4 regions of the Arthrobacter sp. DMZ02-1R genome follow, and region 1 is predicted to be linked to each of the others. Evidence: riboswitches for the same ligand, from Rfam matches in the RefSeq annotation. Region 1 holds a riboswitch; each other region holds the start of a gene.
The links. A riboswitch is a leader RNA that binds a small molecule or an ion and turns the genes downstream of it on or off. The one in region 1 is predicted to bind S-adenosylmethionine.
Positions count from the first base shown of each region.

Region 1 (7,676 bases):
GGGGCGACGGCTTGTTTGGGTGCGCCGGTTCCGATGCGGGTATCCAATTGCCGGAACGGTGCCTGGGCGGAAAACGCCCCGGGAGTAGACGCGGCGCCGGCAAGGTAGTAGCCGGAGGTGTCGGCGATGAGTTGGACCGTGCCGGAGGAGGTGTTGGTGAAGGAGATGGTTCCGTCAGCGGAGACGGGGGTGATGGCGAAGTTGGGGACGATCTGCCCTGGCCCGTAGTTCACGTTCGAGGTGTTTGGTTGCGGGGTTCCAGCGGCGTAGGCGGTGATGAAGCCGTTCGACGTGGTGTTGGCGACCGTGATGTTCATCGCGACGGCGGAGACCCCCGTGGCGGGGATTCCACCGCGGCCTGTGACTTTGACGTTGATGGTCTGTCCGGGCCCGACAGGCCCGGTGACTCCGCCGGTACCGTCACGGGTGTCCAATTGCCTGCACGGCGCTGCCGCGACGAAGCCGCCTGAGGGATACTGCGCTGCCGAAAAGAGTGCGCTGCTGACGTACAGCAGCCGGTTGGGCGTGCAGTTTCCGGCTGACTGGATGACTCCGAAGGTTGCCCCCGCAGTCAAAGTCGCAGCTACCTGCGCAGGGGTCCACGCCGGGTGCATGAAGAGAAGCATGGCGGCCGCTCCCGCCACATGGGGAGAGGCCATTGACGTGCCATTGAGGATTGCCGTGGCTGTCGTTGTCGTGTTCCAGTCGGAGGTGATCTGAACCCCTGGCGCGTACAAATCGACACAGGACCCAAAATTGGAAAAGGAAGCCTGCCGGTCAAACGCATCGGTGGCGGCCACTGTGATGGCCGCCGGCACACGACTTGGGGACAGGGTGCAGGCGTCGACGCTCGAATTACCCGCGGCCAAGGTCACGGTGATGCCATTGTCGATGGCGTTCTGCACAGCGGCGTCCAGGCTCTGGTTCGCGTCGCCCGACAGGCTGAGGTTGGCGACGGCAGGCTGCCCGGGGTGCGCCTGGTGATCCTGTACCATCCAGTTCAGGCCCGCGATGACGTCCGAGGCATTTCCGCTGCCATTGCAGTCGAGGACTCGAACCGGGACGATGGTTGCCGACTTGGCCATCCCATAGGTACTTCCCGCCGCGATTCCGGCCACATGAGTTCCGTGACCAGCCTCCGGCGTTGGAGCGCTGGTGCACGGATCCGTGGCGGGTTTCCCGGCGAACGCGCTCCATCCTGCCGTCACTCGTCCACCGAAATCCACGTGCGTGCCCAGCACGCCGGTATCAACCACATAGACGGCGACGCCTGCGCCGCTCGCGGGGGGCGTATAGGTTCCGGACAAGGGAAGGGTGCGCTGATCGCTTCGATCCAGACCCCAAGGGGCGCCGTCCTGGGTGGCATCAATTTTCACCGTTGTGTCGCGTTCGACGGCAGCAACGCCGGCGGACCCGGACAATTCTGCGGCCTTCTGGGGGGTGGCTGCCACTACTGCGCCCTTGACTGCATGCGAGAACGTCTTCCCAACACGGACACCTTGAGCCTGTAAAGATGCCGTTTGTCCCGCAACATCGGACCCGTCGGTGTACCGCACAATGTAGCGCGCTTCGCCGGCGGTCGTGTCGGGCTCGAATGAGTCCACGCTGACGTCGCCTGACGGTCTCGTTTCCACGCTGGCCTGCTGGCCAGGTGCGGCCTGGGCCACAGCTGGTGGTACCAAACCCAGAGGCACCATCAGGAGCGTCGCTGTAGCTATGGCCAGGCGCTGGGCAAAGCGCATGGATCCTCCTGAGATTGAAATTGCCTTGCGGGTTGTTGGCATGGACTGCATGTGGACTTTCACGAGGTGCTGACAAGAATTGGGATTCCGCTGCCTCCGTCTGGAGCTCGGGAGCCGGACTGCTGTGCCTGATTCTATCGAGTCACACGCGCATCATGCTCCCCTTCGGTAACGGCCTCTCCGCCCCCTTGCATGAACAAGACACGGCCGAGTGTCACATAGATGTCATAATCTTCGTCAGAAGGGGTCCGGTTTTCCTAGACTCTTCGTATTAGGTCATGAGTGCCAGTGACAGCCCCGGCTTGCTGGCCGGCAACCCTCCTCTCGCGGTGGGGTGCCCCGGGTGAAGACCTGGCCCTTCGCTTTTTTGGCGGCGGGCAAGCGCGATGTGAGGTGTCAACGAATGACAATTGCTGCAACAGCCATACCCCTTTCCGGCACCCGGGACGGAACGCTCAAGTATGTCTCCGTGGGTGGACTCGAACTGGAGGCCGGAGGTCTTCTCCCGGACGTCGTCCTTGCGTACGAGACGTGGGGACGGCTCAACGCCGATGCTTCAAACGCCGTGCTCGTGGAACATGCCCTGACGGGCAGCACGCACGTGGCCCGTGGCGAAAGCGACGAAGAGGGCTGGTGGGAGCAACTCGTTGGACCCGGGGCGACCATTGACACAAACCACTACTTCGTCGTCTCCGTCAACATCGTGGGAGGCTGCTACGGCAGCACAGGGCCGTCGTCGAGCGCGCCCGATAGCAAGCCGTGGGGTTCCCGGTTTCCGCTGGTGACGCTGCGGGACAGCACCGCGGCGGAAGCCCGGCTGGCCGACGCCTTGGGGATCCACAGCTGGCACACGGTGGTAGGCGGATCCATGGGCGGTGCGCGTGCCCTGGAATGGGCGGTCAGCTATCCGGACCGCGTGAAGCGATGTGCCGTGATTTCAATCGGGGCATGCAGCACTGCCGAGCAGATCGCGTTCGCGCAGGCCCAGACGCTCGCCATCCGGCAGGACGCCGATTTCAACGGTGGTGACTACTATGGCCAGCGCGCGCCCGAGGCAGGATTGGCCCTGGCCCGGCGGATCGCCCACATCACCTACCGTTCAGCGGAAGAACTGGATTTCCGCTTCGGCCGGAATGCCCAGGGCGGCGAGGCACCCCTTCAGGCTGCCGCGTTGGGAGACCGGGGCCGTTACCAGGTGGAGAGTTACCTCGACCATCAGGGAAGCAAACTGGTCCAGCGCTTCGACGCCAACAGCTACATCGCCATCACCGAGGCCCTCATGAGCCACGACATCACCCGTGGCCGGGGCTCATTGGAGGACGCGCTGTCCGTGGCCACAGCCACATTCTTTGTTGCCGCGGTGGACTCGGACCGGCTCTACTTTCCGGAGCAATCCCACGAACTTGCCAAGGCGCTGCCCGGCGAGGTCTCAGTGCACGTCATCGAAGCACCCATCGGGCACGACGGTTTCCTCACTGAGATCGGCCAGCTGGGCCCCCAGTTGCGCGACGCTTTCTTTGGCTGACCCAGGCTTTCTTCGCCTGAATCAGCCGTTCATGATCTCTTGGCGGAGCTTCATGTAGTCCTCCATGGCGATTTTCCCGTCGCTGTACTGCTGGTCCAGTTCGGCAAGTTTCCGGGCCCGGTAGCCATGGGGTGCGGTGTCCGGCAGGGGAACGGTCGACGACGGCGGAGCAGCCTGTGGTGCGGGCGTCGCCACCGGGGGCGGTGGCTCAGCCGGAATGATTACCGGTGGTTGCGCCGGGTATCCGTCGGGGTAGTTCTGCGGAGGACCGGGGAAATTCTGGCCTGGATAATTCTGGCCCGGGTAATTCTGCGGAGGGAAGTCCCTGATCCTGCGTTGGCGCGAACGGTTGAACATACGGATCCCCATGGGAATCAGCCAAGAGCAGACGATGATCCAGAAGATCAAATTGTTCACGATAGAGGCCTCCTAGGTCTTTCTCCAGCTTAGCCCGGCCCGTGTGGCAAGCGTCGTGGTCCTCCGTCACCTTCGGGGCAAAACGGAGTCGGCCGGACCGAAGACGGGTCCCGGCGTCGGGCGTTTTGGCAAGATCCCGTCGCCGGAGGACTGGTGCCGGATCCGGCGGATGACCCACGGGACAAAATACTCGCGTGCCCACACGAGATCGCCGGAGCGCGCTTCCCGCCAGCTGCGGTGCGGGAGTGGCTTGGGCTGGAGCGGCTCGAGATTATGCGGAACGTTGAGGGAATCGAGGACCATGGTGGCGATCGTGTGGTGGCCGAGTGGCGAGAAATGCAGGCGGTCTTCATCCCACATCTGCGAGTTGGAAAGTTGCCGCAGGGACCACATATCCGCCACCACTGCGTCATGGCGGGCGGCTACAGTCCGCAGGTTTTCGTTGTAGATGGCAACCTTGCCGCGGATCCGCCCAAGAACCGACGACGCGGTGTCCGGGCCGTTGAAGAGAACCACGGTGGCGCCTTCTGAGGTCAGGGTCTGTACCGTGGCATCGAGTTTCTCGGCCAGGGCATCGGGATCGCCGCCGGGGCGGATGAGGTCGTTGCCGCCCGCGGAGATGCTTACGAGGTCCGGCTTAAGGTCCATGCACGGGCCGAGTTGTTCGTCCACGATCTGTTGGAGCAGGCGCCCCCGGATCGCCAGGTTGGCGTAGGCGAAATCCCTGTGACCGCGGCTCAGCTCCTCGGCCACCCGATCGGCCCAGCCGCGATGTCCGCCCGGACTGTTGGGCTCGGGGTCGCCGATGCCCTCGGTAAACGAATCACCCAAAGCCACGTAGCGGGTCCACGGATGAATCCGCTCATCCGCGCCGTGCTCCACCGGGGAATCAGTGCCACTCACGTCCATATCCTGCCTTTTGCTGCAACGCTACGCGCCCGTAGCTTGTTACTCATGGGTAACTGTAAGAATAGTCCCATGAGTCAAGCTTCCGCCTTTCCCGCCCCGGTCGTTTTGTGGTCCCACGAAGAGGAGGAACGGGGTGGAAAGCCGTTGCTGGTCCTGTTGCACGGTTATGGATCCAACGAGCAAGACCTTTTTAGCCTGGCAAGCCTGCTGCCCCAGGAGTTCGTCGTCGCCTCGCTCCGCGCCCCGATCGCCACCGGCCCGGGCTTCACGTGGTTCCCGCTCACTGCGTCCATCGACTACTCGCTCGACGCCGTCAAGGCCGCGGCCGAGTATGTGTTTTCCTGGTTGGACTCCTTCAAGTCCAACCACAGCTCGGTGACGCTCCTCGGGTTCTCCATGGGCATGGCCATGGCCACCTCGCTGCTCCGGCAGCGGCCGGCGGACTTTGCCGCCGTCGTCGGGCTTTCAGGCTTCGCCGTCGACGCCGATGCCGACCCCACGTTCCGGGACGCCGAACTGGACGGTTCCGTGCCGCTCTTCTGGGGACGGGACCAGCAGGATCCAGTCATTACCCCGGACAAGATCGAATACACCATGGGGTGGGTCCGAAAGCACACGGACCTTACCAAGGTGCTCTACACAGGCATGTGGCACGGCATCAACCAGCAGGAAATCGGCCACGTGGGCGAATTCCTGGAGCACAAGGTCCTCACGTCCGTCTGAAAGCAATGCGGGGTCACTTATGGCCCATTCTGAGGCACGTAATGGGCCATAAGTGACCCCGCGTTGCTAGGACTCCTTGGTGATCCGCACGGTTTGTCCGTTGACGGTCACGGTGTCGCCTGCATGGAGCTGGCGGCCGCGCCGATCGTCGATCTCTCCGTTGACTTTGACCAGCCCGTTTTTGATGAGCTCGGTGGCCTCCACGCCGTCCTCCACCAGGTTGGCGAGCTTCAGGAGCTGGCCGAGGCGGATCATGTCGTCGCGGATGGGGATTTCTTGAATTTGCGGGTTGCTCATACAAGCAATGATGCCTGAAGTAGGGTGGTGAAAGTGCCGCCAACGTCCCGCCCAGCCTCCCGAAGTACTTCTGGAAGTACCTCCAGAACTTCCCTTCCCGTGCTCACCGGGCTGCTGCTTGCGGTGGCCAACGGTATCCTGCTTCCGGTCCAAGGCCGGATCAACAGTGCGCTGGGGGCCAGGCTCGACGACGGCGTCGCGGCCGCCGGCGTAAGCTTCACTACCGGGCTGGTACTGATCGCCGTGATCGGCCTTGCACTACCGAAAGGCCGCGCAGGTTTGCGCCGGATAGTGCCTGCCGTCAAGGAGCGCAGCTTTCCGCGGTTCTATGTGGTGGCCGGCGGGATCGGCGCCCTCTACGTGATTGCCCAATCGTTCACCATTGGCCTGCTTGGCGTCGCGTTGTTCACGGTAGCCGTGATCACCGGGCAGACCGTGAGCGGCCTTTTCGTGGACCGGCTCGGCATCGCCCCCGGCGGCAAACGCTCGATCACCGGGGTCCGGATCCTTGGTAGCGTCCTGACGATTGCCGCCGTCGTCTGGGCCGTCTCGCCGCGCCTCGGGGCGGCCACCGACGTCGGATCCTTGTTGCTCCCCATCCTGTTGCCGGTCGTGGCGGGCTGCCTCATGAGTTTCCAGCAAGCCATGAACGGCACCGCAACCGTGCACTACGGCAGCCCCATCGCCGCCACGCTGGTCAACTTCGTCGCCGGAGCAGTCATCCTATGGGTCGCCTGGCTCGTCAAACTGCTGCTGGGCGGCCCCGGTCACGCCCTGCCTGCTGAATGGTGGTACTACCTGGGCGGACCCATTGGCTGCGTCTTCATCGGGCTCGCGGCCTTGCTGGTCCGCAGCCTGGGTGTCTTGGTGACGGGGCTGGGGATGATCGCCGGGCAGTTGCTCGGATCACTCGCGCTGGACCTGGTCTTCCCGGCACCCGGAACGGTTGTGGCCTTGCCCACGGTCCTTGGCACCTTGTTGACGCTGTCCGCCATCATCGTGGCCACTTTGCCTTGGCCGAAGGGTGCCCTCGCTTCCCGCGGTTCCGTCCGGGGGCAGGCCGGCCAGCTCCGGAAGAAGGACAGCGGCCAAAGGCCGGTAGGCTAGGACACGCAGCTTCCTGCACAGCACTAACTTCGCGCACAACCGCGGACCGCACCCAGCGGCCCTGTAGAACATTGGAGTACCCATGGCAGCAAAATCCGTCCTCGACCAGGTCATTTCCCTCTCCAAGCGGAGGGGCTTCGTGTTCCAGGCCGGTGAAATCTATGGTGGCTCCCGCTCAGCGTGGGACTACGGCCCCCTGGGTGCCGAGCTGAAGGAAAACATCAAGCGCCAATGGTGGCAGAGCGTGGTCCGTGGCCGCGAGGATGTGGTGGGCTTGGATTCTTCCGTGATCCTGCCGCGCCAGGTATGGGAAGCTTCCGGCCACGTCGAGGTGTTCTCGGACCCCTTGGTCGAGTGCCTTTCCTGCCACAAGCGCTACCGCGCGGACCACCTCGAAGAAGAGTACGAGGAAAAGAAGGGCCGTCCCGCTGAGAACGGCCTCAAGGACATTGCGTGCGCCAACTGCGGCACCCGTGGAGAATGGACCGAACCTCAGGAGTTCTCCGGCCTGCTCAAGACCTACCTCGGGCCGGTGACCAGCGAAGAAGGCCTGCACTACCTGCGCCCGGAAACCGCGCAGGGCATCTTTGTGAACTTCAGCAACGTGCTCACCACGTCGCGCAAGAAGCCGCCCTTCGGCATCGGCCAAATCGGCAAGTCCTTCCGCAACGAGATCACGCCGGGCAACTTCATCTTCCGCACCCGCGAGTTCGAACAGATGGAAATGGAATTCTTCGTCGAGCCCGGCACGGACGAAGAATGGCACCAGTACTGGATGAAGGAACGTATGTCCTGGTACACCGATCTGGGCATCCGGCCAGAGAACTTGCGCTTCTTCGAGCACCCGCTGGACAAGCTCAGCCACTACTCCAAGGGCACCACGGACATCGAATACCGCTTCGGTTTCCAGGGCTCCGAGTGGGGCGAGCTCGAGGGCATCGCAAACCGGACCGACT
Region 1 is NZ_CM173230.1:3,338,206-3,345,881, reverse strand. It holds gene AC3ANQ_RS16035 (S8 family peptidase) at 1-1,742, opposite strand, end outside; SAM riboswitch class IV at 2,017-2,132, shown strand; gene metX (homoserine O-acetyltransferase MetX) at 2,146-3,267, shown strand; gene AC3ANQ_RS16025 (hypothetical protein) at 3,289-3,684, opposite strand; gene AC3ANQ_RS16020 (SGNH/GDSL hydrolase family protein) at 3,751-4,593, opposite strand; gene AC3ANQ_RS16015 (alpha/beta hydrolase) at 4,663-5,316, shown strand; gene AC3ANQ_RS16010 (RNA-binding S4 domain-containing protein) at 5,383-5,613, opposite strand; gene AC3ANQ_RS16005 (DMT family transporter) at 5,713-6,720, shown strand; gene AC3ANQ_RS16000 (glycine--tRNA ligase) at 6,803-7,676, shown strand, end outside.

Region 2 (7,676 bases), 400 kb from region 1:
TAACCCGCGAAGTGCTGCGGGAAGCCGAACAGGACATTACGCGCAGGCCTTGGGTGCACGTGGGCTGAACATGGCAGTGTTGGTGCCGCACCTCGTGGTGCGGCACCAACACTGTGTTTCCAGCGGACCGCCTTAGCTGATCGCGGAGGCCCCACGCTCCCCGGTCCGGACGCGCACCGCCTGGGATACGTCGATGGTCCAGATCTTGCCGTCCCCAAACTGACCCGTACTGGCGCCGGAAATGATGGCGTCCACGATTCCGTCCACCAGATCGTCGGTGGCCAGTACCTCCACCCGTATTTTCGGGAGGAGATCGGAGTTGTACTCCGCGCCGCGGTAAACCTCCATGTGACCCCGCTGTTGGCCGTAGCCGTTCGCTTGGCTCACCGTCATCCCGTTGACTCCGAAGCGCTCCAGGGCTTCACGGACCTCGTCGATCCTCTCCGGCCGCACTATCGCGGTAACGAGCTTCACGTCGAGGCCCTGCTACGGCTCAGCTCCGTTTCTTCGACTTTGCCTGCCGCCGGGGGCGTTTTGCCGTTCTGAGGTTCCCCGGGATTGAAGGATCCACCAACCATGGCCAGCTCGTAGGCGGTTTCTGCGTGTTCCGTGATGTCGATGCCCGTCAGTTCTTCGTGCTCTTTGACGCGCATGCCAACTGTCTTGTGGATGGCCAGGCCAATGAGCGTGGTCATGATCGCGGTCCACACGGTGACCACCAGGGCCGTCAATATTTGGGGCCAGAATTGGGTCAGGCCGCCGCCGTAGAAGAGGCCGCCTTCAGTCTTGGCCGACGGTACGGCGAAGAATCCAAGGGACAGGGTCCCCCACAGGCCACCGACAAAGTGCACGGCAACAACATCCAGCGAGTCGTCCAGGCCGATCTTGAACTTCAGCCCGATTGCTAGTGCGCAGACTGCACCCGCGATGACACCGATGACGATGGCACCAATGGGATCCACGAATCCGCACGCCGGAGTAACTGCCACCAAGCCCGCAACAGCGCCGGATGCGGCACCGAGGGACGTCGCATGGCCATCGCGGAGCCGCTCTACGAGAAGCCAGCCCAGGAGCGCGGCGCTCGTGGCCAGGAGGGTGTTTGTCCAGGCGAGCGCGGCGATTCCGTCAGCAGCCAGTTCCGAACCGGCGTTGAAGCCGAACCACCCGAACCACAGCAAGCCTGCCCCGAGCATCACGAAGGGGAGGTTGTGCGGCCGGATGTTGGGGTCCTTCATGAATCCGAGCCGTTTGCCGAGCACTACTGCAAGCATCAGCCCGGCCATGCCGGCGTTCATATGCACTACTGTGCCACCGGCAAAGTCAAGGGCTGAGATCTTGCTTCCAATGATCCCGGTGGATCCGAAGAGGCCGCCACCCCAAACCCAGTGGGCAATGGGCGCGTAGACGAGGGTGACCCAGAGGCCGGCAAACAGCAGCCATGGGCCGAACCTGACGCGTTCAGCCACCGCGCCACTGATCAGGGCGACCGTGATAATGGCGAAGGTCGCTTGGAATCCGATGAAGACCATGTCCGGCAGCCCCGGGGCTTTCCCGCCGATGACGCTGGTCAAACCGCTGAGTCCGAAGTTCGCGAAGGGGTCTCCGATGAAGCCGCCCAGGGTATCCGGGCCGAATGCCAGTCCGTAACCCCACAGGGCCCAGACCACCGCGACCACGCCAATGGCGCCAAAGCTCATCATCATGATGTTGAGGACGGACTTCATCCTGACCAAGCCGCCGTAGAAGAACGCCAAACCTGGCGTCATGAGAAGGACGAGGGCGGAAGCTGCAAGCATCCAGGCTGTTGCGCCGGGATCCAGGGTCTGGGGGCTCACATCCAGCCCTACGCTAAAGAATGCTGAGTTCATTTCGGGAGCCTTCCTGCATATACGGCGCTCCATGGCGCCCGCACGGCGAGACCATTTTAAAAACGAACAGGTCTTGGTACCTCACGAGGTACCGACCTTGACGAGTTGCGTTGACTCGAAGGTACAGCCGCCCTGTTTCGGTATTCGGCACGAATTATTTCAAGCACGTAACGCAGAAAGTCCATGGGTTAAATTCTGAAGTCAGCCAGGTTTCCGGCTTGTTACGCTCCGCGCGTCGCAAGGCGCCAGCATCAGCGACTGGCTGCCGGCACCAGTATCCAGAGCACCTCAACGGGCTCGTCCGTGGGGTTGACCCAGGTGTGGGGCTCGCGGCCCGGGAAGGACAAGGTGTCCCCCTCCTCGAGCTCGTACTCCTCATTGGTGAGGATCAGCTTGATGCGTCCCTTGACCACGTGCAGGACATCGACGTCGCAATCAACGGCGTAAAGCTCGGCTTCTCCGCGGCCCCGGGGTTCGATGGTCGCCTGCAGAATCTGCAGCCGCCGCTCTGAGCGGGCGGTCAGGAGCCGCTCCACGATCCCCTGCCCGCCGAGCGAAATCCGCGGACCATCGTCCCGCCGGGTCAAGTGCGTTTCGGGGGCGGCAAAAAGCTCGCCAATTGATACTGAAAGGACTTGGCAAAGCGTCACAAGGGAAGCAACCGACGGCGATGTCAGGTCCCGCTCGACGCGGCTCAGGAAACCCTTGGTCAGACCGGTGGCATCCGCCACCTGTTCTATGGTGAGCCGCTGCGATTGGCGGGCGGCACGGATTCTGGAACCGATGGCAACGGGGACATTGCTTGGTTCAACGGGGAGAGCCTTCATTCACGAACCTTTCAGGCCGTTGCTACGGCCCTATCATTGCAGCAATAGTAGCCGGATCGCTGGCATGGCGGGCCTTTTGGGACGCCGGAGCGTCTCGTAGGGCCGGCGCCCTGATCGGCCTTGCCGCCCGCGTGGCACTGCCCAACATCGACGTCAAGGCACTTGGCAAGGACGTCGTCTACGCCGAGGTGGCAACGCACATCCTGCCGATCGGCATCGGCGGCCTGGTCATGGCCGCAGCGGTCGCCGCCATGATGTCCACCGCCTCCGGTGCCCTCATTGCCGCAGCCACGGTGGCCCGCGCTGACGTTGTCCCGTTCGTGGCCAGCTGGTTCGGCAAAACGATCAACACCGACGACACCGAAAACCCCGAGCACGACGTCAAGGCCAACCGCTACTGGGTCCTTGGCCTGGGCATCGTGGGAGTGTTGATCTCGATGGCGGCGCAAGACGTCGTGGTGGCCTTGACCATCGCCTAGATTACGACGGCGGCGCCGCACCTTCTCGTTCGAGAGGCTGCGGCGCCGCGGCCGTGTCCGGGGGGCTTGAACACAGAGGCACAGGGGCGGGCCTGCCTGTACAGTAGGAAGAGCTTCAAGAGATGTGGCGCCAAGCTCCGACTTGCCATACGCCAACCCCATGTTCACGGGTGGTTCGGATGAAGAAGCGGCCCGACCCCGGACCAGAGACAACCGAGCGGGCAAGAGCAACTCCACCAGGAGAAGGCAATGCCTTTGGAAACCGGCGCTACCGCCAGCCACACCACGCAGCTAAGCACCGCACCCGCGCCCCGCGCCAGGCGGGTTGACGAGTTTGTCCGGGTGATTCCCGGCGTCGACCTCTCCCAGGGTTCCATCACGTTCGTGGTGAACGGCCGGCTGGAACGCCTTTGGCATCACGAGCCGCGGCTCATCACCCAAGCCCTCTCGCAAGCAGTCCAGCCTGCCCGGTGGTTCCCGGCCACACGGAAGCTCACGCTGACGGTGGCCGCAACCGGGCACCGGGCGGGCGTGGAACGTCACTTCATCCTGAGCGCGTTTTAGCCACCCAGATTCAGCGAGTCGGGGCTATTCGACGCTGCCGAGGCTATTCGATCTCTCCAACCTCACGGTGTTCGTCGACGTCGAGCGGAACCGGCCGTTCGTCGTCGTCGAGGACCTCGGATTGTTCTTCCCAGTCCTCGTCCACCTCCAGGTCCTCGTTGTAGTCGTAGGCGGGATCGGCCTCGACCGTGGGACGGTCGGGGTGGCGGGCGTGGGTCTCGGTGCTGTCCATGGTGCAACCTCCGTTCGACGTGCCGCTGAGCCCATCGCCAGGCGGATCAGGCAGCCGGTCACCACGCCACCGAAGCCAATTCGTGGACCCTGTCCATCCATCCCAGCACTGCCCCATCCGGTGGTCAAGGCTTAGCGGGAGCCTCCCCGTTTTTGAGGCATACCTAAAACGTCGAGTAAGGATTACCAGCCGAAAAGCCGCGGAAATTGGCGATAAAGTGGACGTGCAATGAGGCGATGAAGCCCGCCCCAGCAACCCAGGAGTCCCGGTGCACCCGCACGCAAAAACCCCGCAATCAGACAGTCCGTTGGACTCAAGCAGTCCATCTCAAGACGCAGCAGCCACCAGGACTCCCCCATCGTCGTCGGACCTCAAGCGCTGGCGGCAGTACTTGGCCGACGAACGCGCCGAGGCCGCCGTGTACCGCGAACTGGCGCAGCGCCGCGATGGTGAGGAACGCGAGATCCTTCTGGCCCTCGCAGAGGCCGAAGGCCGCCATGAGGCACACTGGCTCAAGCTCCTCGGCGAACACGCTGGCATGCCGAAGGCAGCCTCCATCCGTAGCCAGTTGCTTGGCTTCCTGGCGCGGAATTTCGGTTCGGTGTTCGTCCTGGCCCTCGCGCAAAGGGCGGAAGGCCGCTCCCCTTATGCGAAGGATCCCGCCGCGACCCGGGCCATGGCGGCCGACGAACAAATTCACGAAGAAGTTGTCCGCGGCCTGGCGACGCGCGGCCGCAACAGGTTGTCCGGCACCTTTCGCGCCGCGGTATTCGGTGCCAACGACGGCCTGGTCAGCAACCTTTCCCTCGTGATGGGCATGGCCGCCACCGGCGTGCCCGCAACCGTGGTCCTCTTCAGCGGCATCGCCGGCCTGCTGGCAGGCGCACTGTCCATGGGAGCCGGCGAATATGTCTCGGTCCGCTCGCAACTGGAGCTCCTCAAGGCCACCCGCCCCACCCAGGCCACGCTGACCGCAGCCCCGTCCCTGGACATCGAACACAATGAACTGGTCCTGGTGTACCTGGCCCGGGGCATGTCCCACGAAGCCGCCGAACACCGCGCCGCCGAACGCATGGGCCTCTACAGCTGCGATTGCGATCCCAGCCTCTCGCTCCATCCCGAAGTGGAAGAAACCGTGAACGAGCACGAAGCGATCGGCTCCGCCTGGGGCGCCGCCATCTCCAGCTTCTGCTTCTTCGCCTCGGGCGCCATTGTGCCGATCCTGCCGTTCATCTTCGGCATGACAGGCTTCGCTGCGCTCGCTGTGGCCGGTACGCTGGTGGGCATCGCGCTTCTGTCGACTGGCGCCGTCGTCGGCCTGTTGTCCGGAACCTCGCCGCTGACCCGCGGCCTCCGGCAGTTCGCCATCGGACTCGGCGCGGCCGCGGCCACGTATGGGCTGGGACTCGTCTTCGGCGCTGTCATCCGTTAGTGGCATCGGCCCGCTTGGGGCTCGGGAATCAGGGACTTGGGGGAGACTTGCATTCGAACTACGGGTACGACGGCGGTCCGCCATCTCCGCAGCGGCGGCCCAGTACCGCCGTCGCACTGTTCCGAAACCTGATGGTCGTGGCGATCGTCGCGGCCGTAGCAGTGCTTGTGAGTGGTTTCCTCCGGGGCGACCCCCGGATCAGTGGCCTGCTTCCGAACCTGGGTCCTTCGGCCCAGGCCCCAAGCCACAACTCCTCCCAGGGCGCAGATTCCGGGCAAGGGGCGCAAAAAGCCGCGCGTGCCCCGGACACCCCGCCGCCCGGCCTGGAGGAAGCCGGCCACGCGCTCGGCTCCCCCGCCAAGCCAGCCGTGGCAAGCAACTCCTACAAATTCTTGGCCACCAACGCCGACGGCACACCCGTGGGCTACTCACCGTGCCGTCCCCTGCACTACGTGGTCAATGCGGCCCTGGCCCCTGCCGGCTCCGAGGGGCTCATCGCCGACGCCATTGCGAAAATCTCTGGAGCCACGGGCCTCAAATTCGTCAACGACGGAGCCAGCACTGAAAACCCCTCAGAAAAGCGCAAGCCATACCAACCGGCCCTCTACGGAGATCGTTGGGCACCGCTGCTGATTTCGTGGACCACCCCCGCGGCCGCCCCGGCATTGGCTGGATCCGTTATCGGCACCGGCGGCAGCACCATGTACAGCTTCGGCTCCGGCCCCAAGAGCTATGTGACGGGAAGCCTGGACTTGGACGCCCGGCAAATCAAGGAACTGCTGGGCGTCCCCGGTGGCGCCCGCTACGTCTCAGCGGTGGTGCAACATGAACTGGGCCACGTGGTTGGCCTTGACCACGTGGAGGATCCGATCCAGCTCATGTACCCGGAGATCGGCGCCCCGGATGGCTTGGCGGCCGGAGACCTGAACGGCCTTTACAAACTCGCATCCGCACCCTGCCGGAGCGACCTCTAGCCCCGTTCAGCCTCGGCCCTGCCCAATAGCCCTGCCCAGACCAACCCCCACCGGACATGCCCAACGTTCAGCCCCAGCAGTGGACATTTAAGTACTATGTTCACTCCTCCTGGCCAAGGCTGGGCATGCTCCTGGTTGTTTGAGTGGATTCCGGGCTAGTTCAGGGCACCTCCAGCAGCTTGGACCAACCCCAGGGTTTCCCGCCAGCAGTCCGGTAGTTGCCAAATACGGCACAGGCGGCAAGGGAACTGAACTTGGAACGGCAGTCGATGCACCACCGGCTCCAACGGATCTTCGAGTTGTGCGGCGGAGACCCGCGCGGAACGGGACGGCTGGCGGCCCTTCATCTGGCAACCCGCTTCGCCGGCTTTAGGCCCACAAGAGCCTGAATTTGGGCTAGGCGTAGGCTGGAATGTGGACGATAGGAGCACACATGAAGAAGATCCTCATGGTATTGACCAGCGTTTCCGAGATCGGCGATACGGGAAAGAAGACCGGCTACAACATAGCCGAGGCTGCACATCCTTGGAAGGTCTTCAAGGATTCCGGGCACTTCGTCGACTTCGCGTCCATCCGGGGCGGCCAGCCCCCGCACGATGAGGTGGACTCGAAAGATCCCATCCAGGTTGCCTTCACTGAGGACGAGGCCACACGCGCCGGACTCTACAACACTGCCCGCGTCGAAGTCGTTGATCCCGGCCAGTACGACGCCGTCTTCCTCGTGGGAGGCCACGGCGCCATGTGGGACTTCCCGGACAGCGAAGGCTTACAGAACCTGGTGGCCAGCGTCTACGATGCGGGCGGTGTGGTGGGCGCGGTCTGCCACGGACCGGCGGGCTTGGTGAACGTGGACCTGGCCGACGGGTTCCGGCTGGTCGGGGGCCGGGAGGTGGCCGCCTTCACCAACGACGAGGAAGTTGCCGCTGGGATGGATAAGGTCATCCCGTTCTTCCTGGCGGACCGGCTTAAGGAACAGGGCGCCATCCACGTCTTCGCCGAGGTCTTCGAGGAGAAGGTCGCGGTCGCCGAACGGTTGGTGACCGGCCAGAACCCGGCTTCCGCCGCCGGCGTGGCCAAGGAGATGGAGAAGCTCCTCGCGGAGGTCATCCACCAGGAAAAGGCCGAAGAGCAGCACGAGGCGGAGGCCCTGCGTGCAGAGAAGGACGCCAAGAAGGACGCCAAGAAGGCGGCTGCGGCTGGCACTGACCACTAACGCCCGCAGCGCATTGAAACTGGCGGCCGCCCCTACGAAGGGGCAGCCGCGGCGCTTGGACGGCCCACCCGTTGGTGGGCCGTTCAA
Region 2 is NZ_CM173230.1:3,737,888-3,745,563, forward strand. It holds gene AC3ANQ_RS17775 (APC family permease) at 1-68, shown strand, start outside; gene AC3ANQ_RS17780 (P-II family nitrogen regulator) at 133-474, opposite strand; gene AC3ANQ_RS17785 (ammonium transporter) at 471-1,868, opposite strand; gene AC3ANQ_RS17790 (helix-turn-helix domain-containing protein) at 2,120-2,695, opposite strand; partial or broken gene AC3ANQ_RS17795 (sodium:solute symporter family transporter) at 2,797-3,171, shown strand; SAM riboswitch class IV at 3,288-3,408, shown strand; gene AC3ANQ_RS17800 (hypothetical protein) at 3,424-3,738, shown strand; gene AC3ANQ_RS17805 (hypothetical protein) at 3,782-3,970, opposite strand; gene AC3ANQ_RS17810 (VIT1/CCC1 transporter family protein) at 4,278-5,402, shown strand; gene AC3ANQ_RS17815 (matrixin family metalloprotease) at 5,450-6,376, shown strand; partial or broken gene AC3ANQ_RS17820 (helix-turn-helix domain-containing protein) at 6,601-6,765, shown strand; gene AC3ANQ_RS17825 (type 1 glutamine amidotransferase domain-containing protein) at 6,810-7,589, shown strand.
Region 2: linked by a shared signal. The riboswitch ahead of AC3ANQ_RS17800 (hypothetical protein) and the one ahead of metX (homoserine O-acetyltransferase MetX) in region 1 are both predicted to bind S-adenosylmethionine.

Region 3 (7,676 bases), 1.6 Mb from region 1:
CTCTTCTTCGCCTCGTGCTGGTGCGGTGCTTTGTCAGGCATGTCATGCTCCCTAACTACGGATCTTCCCTGAAGATCCTGCAAAGAGGGTCCTGAAAGGCCCTCTCTTTGTAAGCTACGCCTGTTTCCGCCGAAAGCAACCGGCCGCTCAACGCACTAACAGCTATGCTTCGGACGCCGGAACGTCAACAATGCCCACGAATCGCGAGCCGATTCCCTCGTACTCGCTGCGGACCTCGCCGGGCAGGATTCCGGGGACCTCGCTGTTGCGGTGGTGCCCGCAGAAAACGTAAGTGAACTCGGGCCACCACTTCTTGGGACGGGCAGCCTCCGTGTAACCGCACACCACACAGCTCAGGTGAACCCAGACAGGCCGCTTGCCGGTGCGGTTGGCGCGCGATTGGACGAGCCATTGCGGTGGATTGTCCTGGAGCTCGGTCAGCTCGGCTTTTGAAAGCCTGGACGGGATGCCGTGGCGTTGGGCCATTTCAATCGAAATATCAAGGGCCAGTGCGGCGTCACGTCTGCTAATCACCATTCAACGATACGGGACTTTCGCCGTGGCAGGATTGCGGAGGAATCCCGGCGTCAGCGGACAAGCAGGCGTAGGCTGTGCTCATGACCGACGCAGCGGCCCTGCTGCCAAGCACTCCGCTGCAAAAGCGGGTCCTTGTTGTGGCTATTGTGGCTTCCTTCATCGCTATTTTGGATGGCTTTGTAGTGAACCTCGCGCTCCCGGCGATTGGGCGCGAATTGGGTGGTGGACTTGTCATCCAGCAATGGGTGGTGGATGCCTACCTTTTGACCTTGGGCGCGCTGATCCTGGTTGCTGGCTCCCTGTCTGACCATTTCGGTCGTGCGCGCATCCTGGAATGGGGACTCGCCGGTTTCACCATCACTTCCGTCATCTGCGGTCTCGCCTGGAACGGTGAGGTGCTGGTGGTGTCACGGGGCCTGCAAGGGATCGCCGGGGCGCTCCTGGTTCCGAGTTCGCTCGCCATGATCGTCACGTTCTTCTCGGGGCCGGCGCAGTCAAAGGCGATCGGCCAGTGGTCCGGCTGGACCAGCGCGGCAGCCATCGTAGCCCCGCTCATCGGCGGCGCCTCGGTAGATCTGTTGTCCTGGCGCGTGATCTTTTTTATCAACGTGATTCCGGGCGTCGCCGTCTGGCCGATTCTGGCGGGGTTGCGGAAGTCCGACGCCGCCACGGACAGGAACAAGAAGATCGACTACCTCGGTGCTTTCCTGGCCATGGTGGGACTGGGCGGCCCGGTTTACGCCTTCATCGAACAGGGACGGACGGGCTGGGGGAACATGCTGGTCTGGATGCCGCTCGGCGTCGGGGTGGTGGGCATGACCCTGTTCCTGATCCACGAAGCCAGGACCCCGGAACCAATGCTGCCCCTCCGGCTCTTCGCCATCCGCAACTTCGGTTGGGGAAACCTGGCCACGCTCGCCATTTATGGCGCCTTGGCGCTGGGCTTCTTCGCGGTGGGTATCTATTTGCAGCAAGTCGGAGGAATGAAAGCGACCACTGCGGGAATAGCTTTGCTTCCCGCGACTGTGATCCTGATGCTCATGGCCTCGTTCTTCGGCGGCCTGGCCGGCAAATACGGTCCTCGGTGGTTCATGACGGCGGGACCGTTCATCTGTGGAATAGGGTTCCTCATGACCATGGCCGTCCAGGAGCCCCTGAACTACTGGACGCAGGTGCTACCAGGGCAGATTGTCTTCGGAATTGGCCTCAGCACCCTGGTGGCCCCCCTCACCGCGGCTATCCTGGGTGCCGTTCCTACCGAAGAGGCAGGGATCGGCTCCGCCGTGAACAACGCCATAGCCCGTATTGCGGGCTTGATCTGCATCGCGTTCGCCGGGCTCATCATCGGCCCGGTCTTCAGCCGCCAAGGTCTCATCAATGCCGTGGTGGTCACCGCAGTGCTGTTCTTCATCGGGGCGGCGGCATCCGCCGTCGGGATCCGGAACCCGGTCTTGGCCCCTGCGGTGACGGATTCTCCGGAGGGTCCAGCCCCCGACGACGGCGGGACGGCAACCCAGCGCGTCTGAAACACAGCGCGGTCCTGAAACACTGCGCGGTCCAGCGGCCGTTTCGTTAGCGTTCCGCGAGGACGCAACCCTCGTGCGCGGTGTCCGTGGCTACCCAAAGCGCCGACGTGACTTCGTCGGCGAGATCGTAGTCGCGGCTGCCCGGGCCTTTTCCGATCCGGACCACCAGAGCGCCGCCGAACGGCTTGCGGCCAATTACCTGGATGTTGGCATCAAGGTCGATTTCCTCGGCAGACAGGTAGCGCAGCAACTCCGGGTTCTCGTCGCTGATCCGGGTAATCTTCCCGGAGTGGCCGTCGTCGAGCTCGATCATTCGGTGCGCATGTGGCAGGGTCACCGAACCGTCAGCGGCGGGGATGGGGTCACCGTGGGGATCGCGTCCGGGATTGCCCAGCTTGGCTGCCATGCGATCGATGAAGGTGTCCGAGACGGCGTGCTCGAGCATCTCGGCCTCGTCATGGACTTCGTCCCAGCTGTAGCCCAGTTCCCTCACGAGGTAAGTCTCGATCAGGCGATGCCTGCGGACCATGCCCAGGGCAAGCTGCATTCCCTGGGGCGTCAACGTAATGGCACTGTAGGGCTGGTGGTCCACCAGGCCTTGGTCCTTGAGCTTGCGGACCATCTCCGAGACGGAGGAATTGGCGACGCCTAGCCGCTGCGCCAGCTGCGAGGACGTGATGGGTTTGTCCTGCCACTCCGTGAAGGAGTAGATGACCTTGACGTAGTCCTCGATCGAGGAGGAGGGCGCACTGGTCTTCACGGTTACAAGCCTATCTTGAACCGGCGGCCTCAGACCTTCCACGCCCGCCAGCTCTGCGTGAGGTACGGCAGCGTGACGACCTCGCCCTCCGTGTGCCCCAGATGCTCGAAGAGATACCACTGGAGGTTCCCCAGCACCTTGGCCCGGGTGGCGTCATTCGCCCTCAGATAATAGCTGCGGGACTTCACCAGTTCGAGGATGTCAGCCGGGGTCACGGGATCCTCCCAATGCGTCACGTGACTTTCCAGACCGGCAAACTCCGGTCCAACCACAGGCCGGAAGTCCCGTTTGTGGACATCGCCGGCATGCATGATGCGGGACAAGCGGTGGACCCAGGGCACGGATGTGTCCAACTGGTTCCAGATCAAGCCGATAACGCCCCCGGGGCGCAGGATCCGGGCGATCTCGGTGCTGGCGGCGAGGGGATCGCACCAGTGCCAGGCTTGGGCAACGCTGACGACGTCGAATGCTGAGTCCGCCAGTCCAGTTGCCTCGGCCGTTCCCTCCAGGGCGACCACTTGTGGATACATTTTGCGCAGTTGCATGAGCATGTCCGTGGAAGGGTCCACCGCGGAGACGGCCAGGCCGCGCTCGACCAGGAGCGCCGTGAACTTTCCAGTCCCGGCTCCCAGGTCCGCCGCGTCTTGCGCCCCTTCCGGCAGGAGCCAATCGGCTGAATCCGCTGGATAGCCCGGCCGGACCCTGTCATAGTGCTCCCCGCCGTCCTGAAAGCTCTGACCGAGCTCAAGGCGCCGTTCCTCATAGAGCTTGGGGCCGGCTGACGTGCCTTTGGATCGCGGGGCCACGCAGGAACTCCTTCGTAGGACGTGAAAATACCCTACGAATCTATCGCAATCAGTCGATAGTGCAGGGAGCTGCGCCCGCGGTCCCGGGGGTGTTGGGAGCCCACTCCGGGTAGCTGCGGTGGTCGTTCGCAGGGACCCAACGGCCCGCATCCACGACGTAGTCCCAGCCGAGGCCGTTGCTCTTGAGCGCCTGGATGCCTGCGATGAGCCGTGTGGCGTCCTCCAGCCGCGACCCCACGCCGAAACTGGCCCGCAGGGATCCGGACGGGAGGCCTAAGCGCTTGAGCAAAGGATGGGCGCAAAAACGCCCATCGCGGAGGCCAATGCCGTGTTCGGCCGCAAGATAGGCCGCCACGAGGCCTGCGTCATAGCCTTGGAGCGAGAAGTTCACGACGCCGATGGTGTCCTGGGGATCGGTGTCGCTGAAGATCTGGTGGACGGTCACGCCGTCGATCGCATTGAGGCCATCAACCAAATGTGTACGGATGGCGGCTTCGTGGGCATGCCATTCCTCGTGGTCCAGGCTGGCGATGACCTGCGCGGCCCGTGCGAGGGTGGCCGCGCCGAGCACGTTCGGCGAGCCTCCTTCGTGCCTGGCCGGTCCCGTGGCCCAACTCACGGAGTCAAGGCGTGCCTCGCGGACTGCTCCGCCTCCAGCAAGGTGGGGTGTGCCGGCGTCGAGCCAGTCGGGACGGCCCACCAGGACGCCCGCGCCGAACGGTGCATAGAGCTTATGCCCGGAGAAAACCAAGTAGTCAACATCCGCGGCGGCGATATCGATGCGGCGGTGCGGAGCGAGCTGGGCCGCGTCCACCACAATCCGCGCGCCGAATTCGTGGGCCAAAGCAGCAAGTTCCTTGATGGGCAGGATCTCGCCCGTCACGTTCGAGGCACCCGTGACTGCCAGGAGGCTGACACCCCCGTGGGAGAGTGCCGTGCGCAAATTGGCTACGGTGTCGACCAAAGTTCCCGCTGCCACAATGCCGCGGTGCGGAACGCCTTGCCACGGCAGGAGATTGGCGTGGTGTTCGATGTCCAGATAGAGGACCTCGCCAATGTGGCGCCCGTCCGCGACAGGCAGGCACCCAGCCAGGAGGTTGAGCGAGTCGGTGGTGTTGCGGGTGAAAATCACGGAATCGTCTGCCCGGCCACCAACGAAGTCGCGGACGATGTTGCGGGCGTTTTCATAGACTGAGGTGCTGATCTGTGAGGCATAGCCTGCGCCGCGATGGACACTCGCGTAGTACGGGAGGATCTCGTTGAGATATGCCGAAACTACGGTCAAGGCAGGCGCCGAGGCGCCGTAGTCGAGGTTGGCGTAGCGGACGTGGCCGCCCTGGATCAGAGGCGCTTGCAGTTCTGCGCCAGTCACCGCGGCCAACGGACGGGATGCCGGAGATCGGGATTCACTGCGCTGCTGCGCGGCATCGTGGTGCTGCGAGAGAGCGGGAGAAGTAAACGTGGCTGTGCTCATGGGACCTCACTCAAGAGGGACCCCTGCGTGCAGGGGGTCCGCGCTTGCCGCATCCGTTCCGGACCGGCCGGGTCGTCACCCGGGGCACCCCGCCGCGATGGAGGGTTGCCGGCCAGCAAACCGGGGTTTCGCGCTGGCACTCGTGACCTGTAAAGAGACTAGGACACCCGCGAGGCGGGTTCCAATGTGACCCTGATTGTTAAGCGGATTGTTACGATCACCGGAAAATGTGCCTTCTGCCGAAGAAAAAGTGGCGGACGCCCCGAAAAGGGGGCGTCCGCCGTCGTTTATTCAGTGAATAGAGTGGATTAGAGGAGGTCGTCGAGCTCGGGGTTGAGCCTCTTTAGGACCTCGGAATGCAGGATTGAGTTGGTAGCGACGGCGTTTCCGCCAAAGGGACCATCCGCGCCGTTCAGGGACGTGAAGCGTCCGCCGGCTTCAGTCACGATCGGCACCAAGGCAGCCATGTCGTAGACCTGGAGTTCCGGTTCCGCGGCGATGTCCACGGCGCCCTCGGCCACCAGGCAATAGGACCAGAAATCGCCGTACGCGCGGCTGCGCCAGACATCGTTCTCAAGGCCCAGGAAGTTGTCGAGCGAGCCGTGCTGCTTCCACTCGGAAAGCTCAGAGTAGGAAAGCGAGGCATCCTCAAGCCGTGACACGTTGGAGACTTTCAGCCGGGTGGCTGCGGCCAGTGATCGGCCCATGTAGGCGCCCGAGCCCTTGGCAGCCCACCAGCGCTTGCCGAGCGCCGGAGCGCTGACAAGTCCCACCACAACTTCGCCCTCGTCCACGAGGGCGATCAGCGTTGCCCAGACGGGTACGCCACGCACGAAGTTCTTGGTCCCGTCGATCGGATCGATGATCCAACGCCTTGCGCCGTGGCCGGTGCTGCCGAATTCTTCGCCGAGGACGGCATCGCGGGGGCGGGAACGGGAGAGCTGCCCGCGGATTGCTTCCTCGGCAGCCTTGTCGGCATCGGTCACTGGGCTCAGGTCGGGTTTGGTCTCGACCTGAAGGTCCAGTGCCTTGAACCGCTCCATTGTCAGGGAATCGACGGAGTCGGCCAGGACATGGGCCAGCCGCAGGTCGTCGTTGTAGCTCGAATCGGGTTGGGTCATGGTTCCAAACTACCGTCTATTCGCCAGTGAACCGGGGAGGTAGGACGGCAACCGACGCGCAGTCAGTTGACCCTGCGGTTCAATTGACTGTGCCCAATTCCTTGGCCTCTTGGACTTCCATGCGCGGGTCCGCGCCAAGGAGCCGACGCAACGATGCCAGGCGGGCGGGGCCGGCCTCGCCGGCATGGCCATTAGCGACCCACGAATCCAAGCCACAACGGACGGCGGAGGCATCGTGCTTGCAACCCCGCTCGCACGATTCCGTTCCGGGTTCCAGATCCGGGAAGGCGTGCAGGATGCGGTCCGGGTTCACGTGGGCCAGGCCGAAAGAACGGATGCCGGGCGTATCGATGATCCAGCTGCCGCCAGGGGCGTCGCTGAGCTTCAATGCAAGTGCTGAGGACGAGGTATGGCGGCCCCGGCCCGTGACGGCGTTGACCCCACCGGTGGCGCGCTCGGCGCCCGTAAGGGCATTCACCATGGTGGATTTCCCGACGCCGGAGTGGCCCAGGAGGACGGTGACCTTGCCGTCGAGGTAGTCCCGCAGTTGGCCGACGGCGTCGCCATCAAGCCGGGCGGACAAGCCATCGTCGGACCGGGCGTCGATGCCGGAGGCGCCTGCATCGGCCGTCCGGCTGATGATGATGGGGAAGCCAAGGCTTACATAGTTGGCGAGCAGTTCCGTGGGATCCTTGACATCCGCTTTGGTGACGAGCAGTAGCGGCTCGATCCCGGCGTCGTACGCTGCTACCAAGGCGCGGTCGATAAATCCTGTCCGGGGCTCCGGGTTGGCAGACGCAACCACCACCACGAGCTGGTCGGCGTTGGCCACCACAGCCCGTTCGATGGGATCCGTGTCGTCGGCGCTTCGCCGCAGGAGGGTCTTTCGCTCCTCGACGCGCACGAGGCGGGCGAGGGTATCCGGGGCTCCGGACACATCGCCGACGAGGGCCACGAAGTCTCCAGGGACCACGGGGGAGCGCCGGAGTTCCCGGGCACGGGCCGCAATGACGATTCGCTCGTTGTCCGAGCTTTCGCCCACTATTGCGGTGTATCGGCCGCGGTCGACCGTAATGATGCGCCCTATCACGGCGTCGTCGTGGCTGGGGCGGTCCTTCGTGCGGGGGCGGGTGCCCTTCTTGTTGGGGCGGATCCGGACATCGGATTCGTCCCAGGAGCTTGCGTCGCGAGCCATCGTTAGTTGCTTGTCTCCGTTGAACCGGTGTCCGCGGCCGCTGGGCCACCAGTGAGCATTGACGCCCAGATTTGCGGAAATTCCGGCATGGTCTTGGAAGTGGTCGCGATGTCTTCGACCTGGATGCCCTCGACGGCGAGCCCAAGGATGGCGCCCGCGGTCGCCATGCGGTGATCGGCGTAACTGTGCACGACGCCGGCATGCAGCGCTGCGGGGCGGATCACCAAGCCGTCGCTGGTTTCCTCGGCGTCGCCACC
Region 3 is NZ_CM173230.1:1,763,360-1,771,035, forward strand. It holds gene AC3ANQ_RS08680 (hypothetical protein) at 1-41, opposite strand, end outside; gene AC3ANQ_RS08685 (hypothetical protein) at 163-537, opposite strand; gene AC3ANQ_RS08690 (MFS transporter) at 618-2,063, shown strand; gene AC3ANQ_RS08695 (metal-dependent transcriptional regulator) at 2,110-2,823, opposite strand; gene AC3ANQ_RS08700 (class I SAM-dependent methyltransferase) at 2,853-3,629, opposite strand; gene AC3ANQ_RS08705 (aminotransferase class V-fold PLP-dependent enzyme) at 3,679-5,103, opposite strand; SAM riboswitch class IV at 5,139-5,251, opposite strand; gene hisN (histidinol-phosphatase) at 5,412-6,224, opposite strand; gene rsgA (ribosome small subunit-dependent GTPase A) at 6,304-7,419, opposite strand; gene aroA (3-phosphoshikimate 1-carboxyvinyltransferase) at 7,422-7,676, opposite strand, start outside.
Region 3: linked by a shared signal. The riboswitch ahead of AC3ANQ_RS08705 (aminotransferase class V-fold PLP-dependent enzyme) and the one ahead of metX (homoserine O-acetyltransferase MetX) in region 1 are both predicted to bind S-adenosylmethionine.

Region 4 (7,676 bases), 2.0 Mb from region 1:
CCACGGTGCTTTTGCGGATGGCGTCGTGGCAGGCAAGCAACTTTGGACTCCGCGGCGAACTCCTGGACTTTGGAACCTTTCGGCCCGAGCCTGCCGCCGACGTGGTCTGGTCGTTGGTGGAATATCTGGAACCGGTGCTGGCGGAACAAGGTGAATTCGACTTGGCGAAGGCCGGCATCGCAGCCATCCTTAGCCGTGGTAACGGTGCGATCGAGCAGCGCGGTGTTGCCGAGCGGTGGAGCGAGAGCAACGGCGGCCAGCCCGACTCCGCCGGGCTGGCCGCCGTCGTCCAGCACGCCGTCCAGATCACGATGCGCTCAGAGAAGGACCAGAGCGACACCAAACCGCAGCCCGTCCTCACCTGGGTGCGCCAGGACTGGCGCGACGCGCCCGGCTAACCACGCCGGGCTGACCCGCAGCCGGCTAGACCTGCTTGAGGGCCCGCTCCAGGTCCCGGATGAGGTCGTCCACATCCTCCAGCCCCACCGAAAGCCGCACCACACCGTCAGCCAGCCCGATGGCCGCGCGGCCTTCCGGACCCATGGCACGGTGCGTGGTGGTGGCAGGGTGGGTGATGAGGGACTTGGAATCGCCCAGGTTGTTCGAGATGTCGATGACGGAGAGCCCGTCCAATAGCGCGAAGGCGGCCTCTTTCGCCGAGCGTCCCGCGGAGGGGAGCAGCTCGAAGGTCAGCACGGTGCCGCCGGCTTTCATCTGCTTCGCGGCGAGCTCGTACTGCGGGTGCGACTTCAAGAGTGGGTACTTGACCCAGCTGATGGCCGGCTGTTCCTCAAGCCATTCGGCGATCCGCAGCGCCGACGCCGAGGAGTGGTTCACGCGCAGCCCCATCGTTTCGAGGCCCTTGGTCAGGACCCAGGCGTTGAACGCGGAGAGGGATGGCCCGGTGTGCCGCATGAGCTGCTTGACGGGACCGTCGATGAACTCCTTGGTGCCCAGGATCGCTCCGCCCAGGACCCGGCCTTGGCCGTCGATGTGCTTGGTACCCGAGTAGACGATCACGTCCGCGCCCAGATCGCCGCAGCGCTGCAACAGGGGAGTGGCAAAGACATTGTCGACGACGACGGTTGCCCCCGCCGCGTGTGCCAGCTCACTCACCGTGGCGATGTCGACGATTTCCTGCATGGGGTTCGACGGCGACTCGAAGAACACTGCCGTTGTCGGCTCGGACAACGCGGCACGCCACTGGTCCAGGTCCGGGCCATCGACGAAGACGGTCTCGACTCCCCAGCGCGGCAGGATCTCGTTGAGGATGACGAAGCAGGAACCGAACAGTGAGCGCGCGGCAACCACCCGGTCACCGGCCGCCAGCAACGCACCGAGGGCGGTGAAGACAGCGGACATGCCCGACGCCGTCGCGAAGCACGCCTCGGTGCCTTCGAGCAGGCGGAGGCGCTCCTGGAAAGTGGCCACGGAGGGGTTGCCGTAGCGTGAGTAGACGAAGCGTTCGTCCTCTCCGGTGAACGCGCGCTCGGCGGCCGCGGCGGATTCGTAGACGAAGCCGGAATTGAGGAAAACGGCCTCGGACGTTTCCTGGAAATTGGTGCGGTCAAGGCCGCCGCGGACTGCCTGGGTGTCAGGGCCCCAGCCGGCGGCGTCAGGATTGAATGTCACTTAGATGTTCCCCAGGTTCGTCGGAAGTCCACGGTTTTTCCAGCCGTTCACGGTTCGCTCGCCGTAGCGGTCAGGCTCGCCTTCAAAGCCCTCCAACACGTTGTAGGCGGTGTAGCCGGCCTGCGTTGCGGCGATGGCGGCGGCGATCGAACGCTGGCCGGAACGGCAGAGGAAGACCAGTTCGGTGCCACCAGCCTCTGGGGCCTGCTGCGTCAGCTCTTCGATGAAACGCGTGTTGGGGATCCCACCGGCAAGGTTCCACTGGATGAACAGGGGATCGTTTTCGGTGGCTTTGGTGTCTGGAATGCCGATGTGTGCCCACTCGCCTTCGGTGCGGACGTCCACCAGGATGGCGCCCTGCTCCAGTTTGGCCCAGGCATCATGCGGGCTCAGGTCGCCTGCATAGCTCATGCGTGGCCCTCGCCGTCGAACTCTTCGTCGAGTGCATCCACTGCAGACGCGACTGCCGCATCCGCGCTGGCGATCGCCGCGGGCAGGATGATGGCCTGCGCCACGATCACGTCCGTGCCATTGAAGGTGGCAGCCGGGCTGCCGTGCAGCACGTAGCCTTCCGAGAGGGCAGTGGAGATCCGCTCGCAGAATTCCTTGGTATCGGGACCCGTGATGAGCCGGTAGGAGAGTTTTTCTTCGGTGGGTTCAGGCATTGGTGCTCCTCAGTCACGCTTGCAGTTCGAAAGTGTCGATACGCCGAGTAGTCACCTGAGGCACCCCGCCGGAGAGAGGGTTGCCGACCAGCAAGTCAGGGCTTCGCGCTGGTGCTCATTACTCAAGAAGAAAATAACATCCACGACGGCGGCCCGCACCACCGGCCGTCGTCATGTTCCGTAACCGGGGCGGCGGCCCAGCTGATCCGGGCGAGAATCAGCGCTCGACGTCGGTCCTGCGGGACCCGGATGCCCCTTCAAATATGTGGCAGGATCGCGCATTTACCCAGCGTGGCTTGCTGAGCACGGGATCACTGGCGGGGGACTAAGCCTCGGTTTCCCGCGGAAGCGGCTCTAGGCTTGCTTGGATCCGGCGTGGCAATTGTTTGGATTCTTGCACCAAAAACGACGGTGAATGATGGAACGTGGTGCCTTGATGCTTTCGGATTTCCAGCAACTCATGGACGGATATCCCGGTGGCCGTGGCCAAGGCATGCAGCGAGAGGCTGTTGTGATGAGCCAGGGCAAAGACCACACCTGACAGGGCTTCGAAACCTTCTGTCTCGTAGATTTCCTGTACCAAGTTGGACATGGCATTCGCATCGTCGATTGATCCCGCTGACGCGGCAGTCGCCATGGCAGTTAGCGACCATGCAGCGGAGTCGGGGCTGATGTAAATGCTCATGTCGATACCCTACGGACTCAAGCCCACTTGGGGAATGGGCGGAACGTCTTCCTCAGCGACCCAAGTGCCTCGCAGTTGGTGTCGTTATGGACGCCGATAACGACAACAAGTGCGGGTCAGTTGGGCAAGAAGTCTGATACGCCGGCCCCAGAACCGGCGCATCAGACGCCTTTATCCGGCTGGGGGCCGTTGGCCCTAGAGGTAGATCGCCCTCCCCAGCAGGGTTCACGAAACTAGTTAACTACTGCGGCCATGGCGGCACAATAGACTCTGGCAAGCTAAATGACCCGGCCCCCTACACTCGGATTCATGTCGGGTCATGGGGGAACCAGAACTGTGATGGCGGCCTGCGTTGGTGCTCCGGAGGTCCAGATGGTCATCGGCCAGGATCCGCGGACCGGGCTGGCTCCGCAGGACCTGACGTTCGATTGCTCCGCCCCATACACGGGGGTTGTTCAGCTGCAGCCGGGGCCGGTTAACATCCAGGTTCACGTGGCGCGGGCCAATTCGGGCGCCTCCGCCTCTGCCGGAGCTGGAGAAGTCGCCGCGGTGAGGATCACGGCCAACGGCTGAGAGGCGAGGCTGATCATTGGGTGGTCCAGGGGCCGCCTTCGATTGCCCTGGGGCGCCGGTCTTGGGATACTCCACCCATGTCTTCTCTCCCCGTGACGTTTGCCGAGGACGTCATCAACCAGCAAATCAGGACCCAGTTCGAGGCATTCATTGACGAGCACCGCCGTGCGCTCAATGCATGCTTGAACGGGTTGACCGAGGAACAAGCCCGCCGGTCACTGGTGCCGTCCCGGACCACGCTGCTTGGCCTCGTGAAGCACGCGACCTTCGTCGAGAAGGTCTGGTTCGACGAAGCCATCACTTGCCGCCCACGCACCGAGATCGGTATCCCCGCGACGCCGGACGAGTCGTTTATCCTCGACGACGGCGACACCATCGCCACAGTCCAGCAAGCACATCTCGAGGCATGCGAGGCGTCACGCCTTGCGACCTCGTCCTTGGAGCTCGACAGCATGCTCAACGGCAATCGACGCGGCCCGCTCCCGTTGCGCTGGGTGTACCTTCACCTGCTGCGCGAACTCGCTCAACACTGCGGGCATGCAGACATTCTGCGGGAGCAGATCCTGAGTCAGTAGCGCCGCCTTGGAAACCCCTATTCAATCCCCGCGAACAGCTCGTTGAGCTCGGCCGTGAGCTGCTTGCGCATTGCCGGGGTGCCGATCTCCCTGCCGTCCACATGATTGACGGGCGCGATGAGCCGGATGCTTGAGATCAGCCACACTGCGTCGGCGTCGAACAGGTCGTCCGGGACCAACGGGCCGTAGCCGAGCTCCCAGCCGGCCGCCTTCGCTTTCGCGAAAAGTGCGTCTTGCGAGGTGCCGGGGAGGATGCCGCTGTCCAGTTGCGGAGTGATGAGGCGCTTGACCGTGCGCACGGAACCGGCGCCGTCGTCCACCGTTTCAACATGCGCCAGCAAAACGGTGGAGGTCGGACCCTCCAGCACGCGGCCGTCTGTTGAGATGAAGATCGCGTCGTCAGCGCCTTGCTTGTGCGCGTAGCGCAGTGCGGCCATGTTCACGGCATAGGACAGAGTCTTGGCACCGAGCAGCAGCCAGGGGGCGCGCTCGCCCGCATCCGTGTCGAAGCCGCGGTCAAGAAGTACGACGTCGATGCCCGTCTCGCGCTGCCGGCGACTGCCCGCGGGGGACGGCGAAGCCTGGATCCAGCATGTAGGGGTCGAAGCGCCTTCGACGCCGCGTGTCACCAGAAGCTTGATGACTACTTCGTCCTCGGCCGGGCTCGGCGCGGGGAACGCGTCGCGGAACTCGGTGATTGCAGTGTTGATCGCCTTGCGCCACACCTCCTGATCGGGAATGTTCAAGTCCAGAGCGCGGGCTGAGCCCTCGAGCCTGTTCAAGTGGGCCTGTACCTTCCGTGCCCGGCCCTCGAGGGCGAGCAGCGATTCGAAGACGCCGTCACCTCGGGTGGCGCCCAGGTCCGTGGCCATGAGCTGCGGCTGGCTGGAATCGGCGATGCGGCCGTTTTCGAACGCGGGATCCAGGAAAACGAGGACCGTCGGGGCAGGAAAAGTCATGCTTCCAGCTTAGTGCGGGCCCGGCAGGACGTGAGGTCAGCAGCGGTGCGCCGGATAGGCTGTGCTGACTGCTAGTTCTTTTGACCGCGGGGGTTGTGGAGTGCTGTTTCCTTTTCAGCTCGGGATGGAGTGGACCTGGCTCCTGGGCGCATGGGTGATCGCTGAAATCATCCTGCGCATCGTGCTGCTTGGCGTCATCCCGGGAAACCGCCGTCCCACCACGGCCATGGCCTGGCTCCTGGCCGTCTTCCTCGTCCCTTCCGTCGGTTTCGTCCTGTTCCTGTTGTTCGGCAATTTCCGGCTGTCCCGCCGTCGTCGTGAGCAGCAAGAGGAGGTCAATGAAAGGGTGCGTGCCGGCACCTCGGCGATCGCCGCCGTCGTCAGCACATACTCCGGACCTGAATGGGTGACGTCGGCGGGTGAACTGAACCGGCGCCTCGGCTCGCTGCCGATGGTGGACGGCAACTCCGTGGAGCTGATCCCCGGCTACGAGGAATCACTCAAGGCCATGGCTGAAGCCGTGCGGGGGGCCAAAAAGTTCGTCAACGCGGAGTTCTACATCATGAGCAGCGACCCCGTCACCGACGAACTCCTCACCGAGTTGGAGAACGCGGCCGTGCGCGGGGTCAACGTGCGGCTCCTGTTCGACCACATCGGCACGCTGCGGATACCGGGGTACCGAAGTCTGGTCCGCAGGCTCAGGAGTGGCCGGATCCAGTGGCGCCGCATGCTGCCGCTGTTGCCCGTCCTCGGTCAGTGGCGCCGTCCCGATTTGCGGAACCACCGGAAAATCCTGGTGATCGACGGCGAAATTGCCTTCACCGGCTCCCAGAACCTGATCGAGCCCTCCTATAACAACCCCAAGCACCGACGCGCCGGCCGTAAATGGGTGGAGCTCATGGCCCGCATGGAGGGGCCGATCGTTGCCACCCTCAACGTCGTCTTCGCCACCGACTGGCTCAGCGAAACGGACGAGTCCCTCGAAAACCAATTGCAGGTCTCGGTCCGAGCGACACCCGGCAGGATGACCGCACAGGTGGTCCCCAGTGGCCCGGGATTTGTCACGGAAAACAACCTGCGCCTCTTCAACACGCTGATCTACTCCGCCCAGCACCGCATCTCGATTTGCAGCCCTTACTTCGTCCCTGACGATTCGCTGCTGTATGCCATCACGACGGCGGCCCAGCGTGGCGTGGATGTGGAACTTTTTGTGTCCGAGAAGGGTGACCAGTTCCTGGTGCATCACGCGCAGCGGTCCTACTACGAAGCGCTCTTGGAAGCCGGAGTGCAGATCTACCTGTACCGGGCACCGTACGTGCTGCACGCCAAGCACTTCACGATTGACGACGAAGTTGCCGTTCTCGGTTCAAGCAACATGGACATGCGCTCCTTCTCCCTCAACATGGAGGTCTCGGTGATGCTCCTGGGTGCCGAGGCCGTGGACAGTATGCGCTCGGTCGAGTCTTCGTACCGGGAAATGTGCCGCGAACTGACCTTGGACGATTGGCTGGACCGGCCGATGCTTGCCAAGTACGTGGACAACGTGGCGCGATTGACGGCGACGCTGCAGTAAGGGTCAATCCTCGGCGCAGGGTTCATCTGCGGGTTCGGCATGGATCCGCGACAGCAGCCCATGGAGTTGGAAGAGTTCATTCGCAGAGAACCCGGCAAAGGCCTCGCGTTCGACGTCGGCCACGGCAACTTCGATCGAACCCACCGCGCGTTTGCCTGCCGCGGTGATGTCCACGATATGGCGACGGCGGTCCGCTGGATCGCGGCGGCGTTCCGCGAGCCCTTCGCGTTCAAGATCGTTCAACACGGCCACGAGTGCGCTGGCGTCGATCGAGAGGATATCGATGAGGCCTTGCTGGCTGATGGGCCCGGACTCGTCGAGCCGGCACAGGAGGACCGCATGCCTTGGACTAAGCCCGGAGAAGTCCAGCGCTTGGCGAAGACGAGTGTTCATGATGCGTCCGTGGCGCGCCAAGAGAAACCCCAGTTGTTTGCCCGCTGCTGAAGGACTCATCGTGAAAATCTTATCACTGAGGAAATTATTGCTCATTTGAAATCGTTGTCATTCATGAACGATCTGAGCGGCACCAGCCGAGCGGCGTGAGCTTCTTACCTAAGGAGTTGCCATGAATGACCAAGCCCAGCAACCCACTGTGGTGGTTGTCGGCGGAGGCTACGGTGGCATTGCCGTAGCCAAGGCGCTCGACGAACATGCGACCGTCACCTTGGTGGAGCCCAAGGACGCCTTCGTCCACAACATCGCGGCGTTGCGTTCCGTGGTCCAGCCCGACTTCCTGCCGCGGATGTTCCTGCCGTATGACCGGCTGCTGGTGCACGGCGAGGTGTTGCAGGATCGAGCTGCCAGGGTGGACGGACACACGGTCGAGTTGGCTTCGGGGGCCAATTTGGTGGCGGACTATATTGTCCTCGCCAGCGGTTCCAGCTACCCCTTCCCGGCCAAAAGTGATCGAGCGGTCACCACGGACGCCATCGCCCGCTATCAAGCCGCACATGATGACCTCAAACGGGCCAGCAGGGTGATGCTCCTTGGTGCCGGGGCAGTGGGCCTTGAATT
Region 4 is NZ_CM173230.1:422,960-430,635, forward strand. It holds gene AC3ANQ_RS01920 (glutamate--cysteine ligase 2) at 1-398, shown strand, start outside; gene AC3ANQ_RS01925 (O-succinylhomoserine sulfhydrylase) at 424-1,632, opposite strand; gene AC3ANQ_RS01930 (rhodanese-like domain-containing protein) at 1,633-2,043, opposite strand; gene AC3ANQ_RS01935 (DUF1737 domain-containing protein) at 2,040-2,297, opposite strand; SAM riboswitch class IV at 2,308-2,420, opposite strand; gene AC3ANQ_RS01940 (hypothetical protein) at 2,623-2,982, opposite strand; gene AC3ANQ_RS01945 (hypothetical protein) at 3,292-3,555, shown strand; gene AC3ANQ_RS01950 (DinB family protein) at 3,633-4,130, shown strand; gene AC3ANQ_RS01955 (aminodeoxychorismate lyase) at 4,148-5,089, opposite strand; gene cls (cardiolipin synthase) at 5,214-6,662, shown strand; gene AC3ANQ_RS01965 (MarR family winged helix-turn-helix transcriptional regulator) at 6,666-7,115, opposite strand; gene AC3ANQ_RS01970 (FAD-dependent oxidoreductase) at 7,228-7,676, shown strand, end outside.
Region 4: linked by a shared signal. The riboswitch ahead of AC3ANQ_RS01935 (DUF1737 domain-containing protein) and the one ahead of metX (homoserine O-acetyltransferase MetX) in region 1 are both predicted to bind S-adenosylmethionine.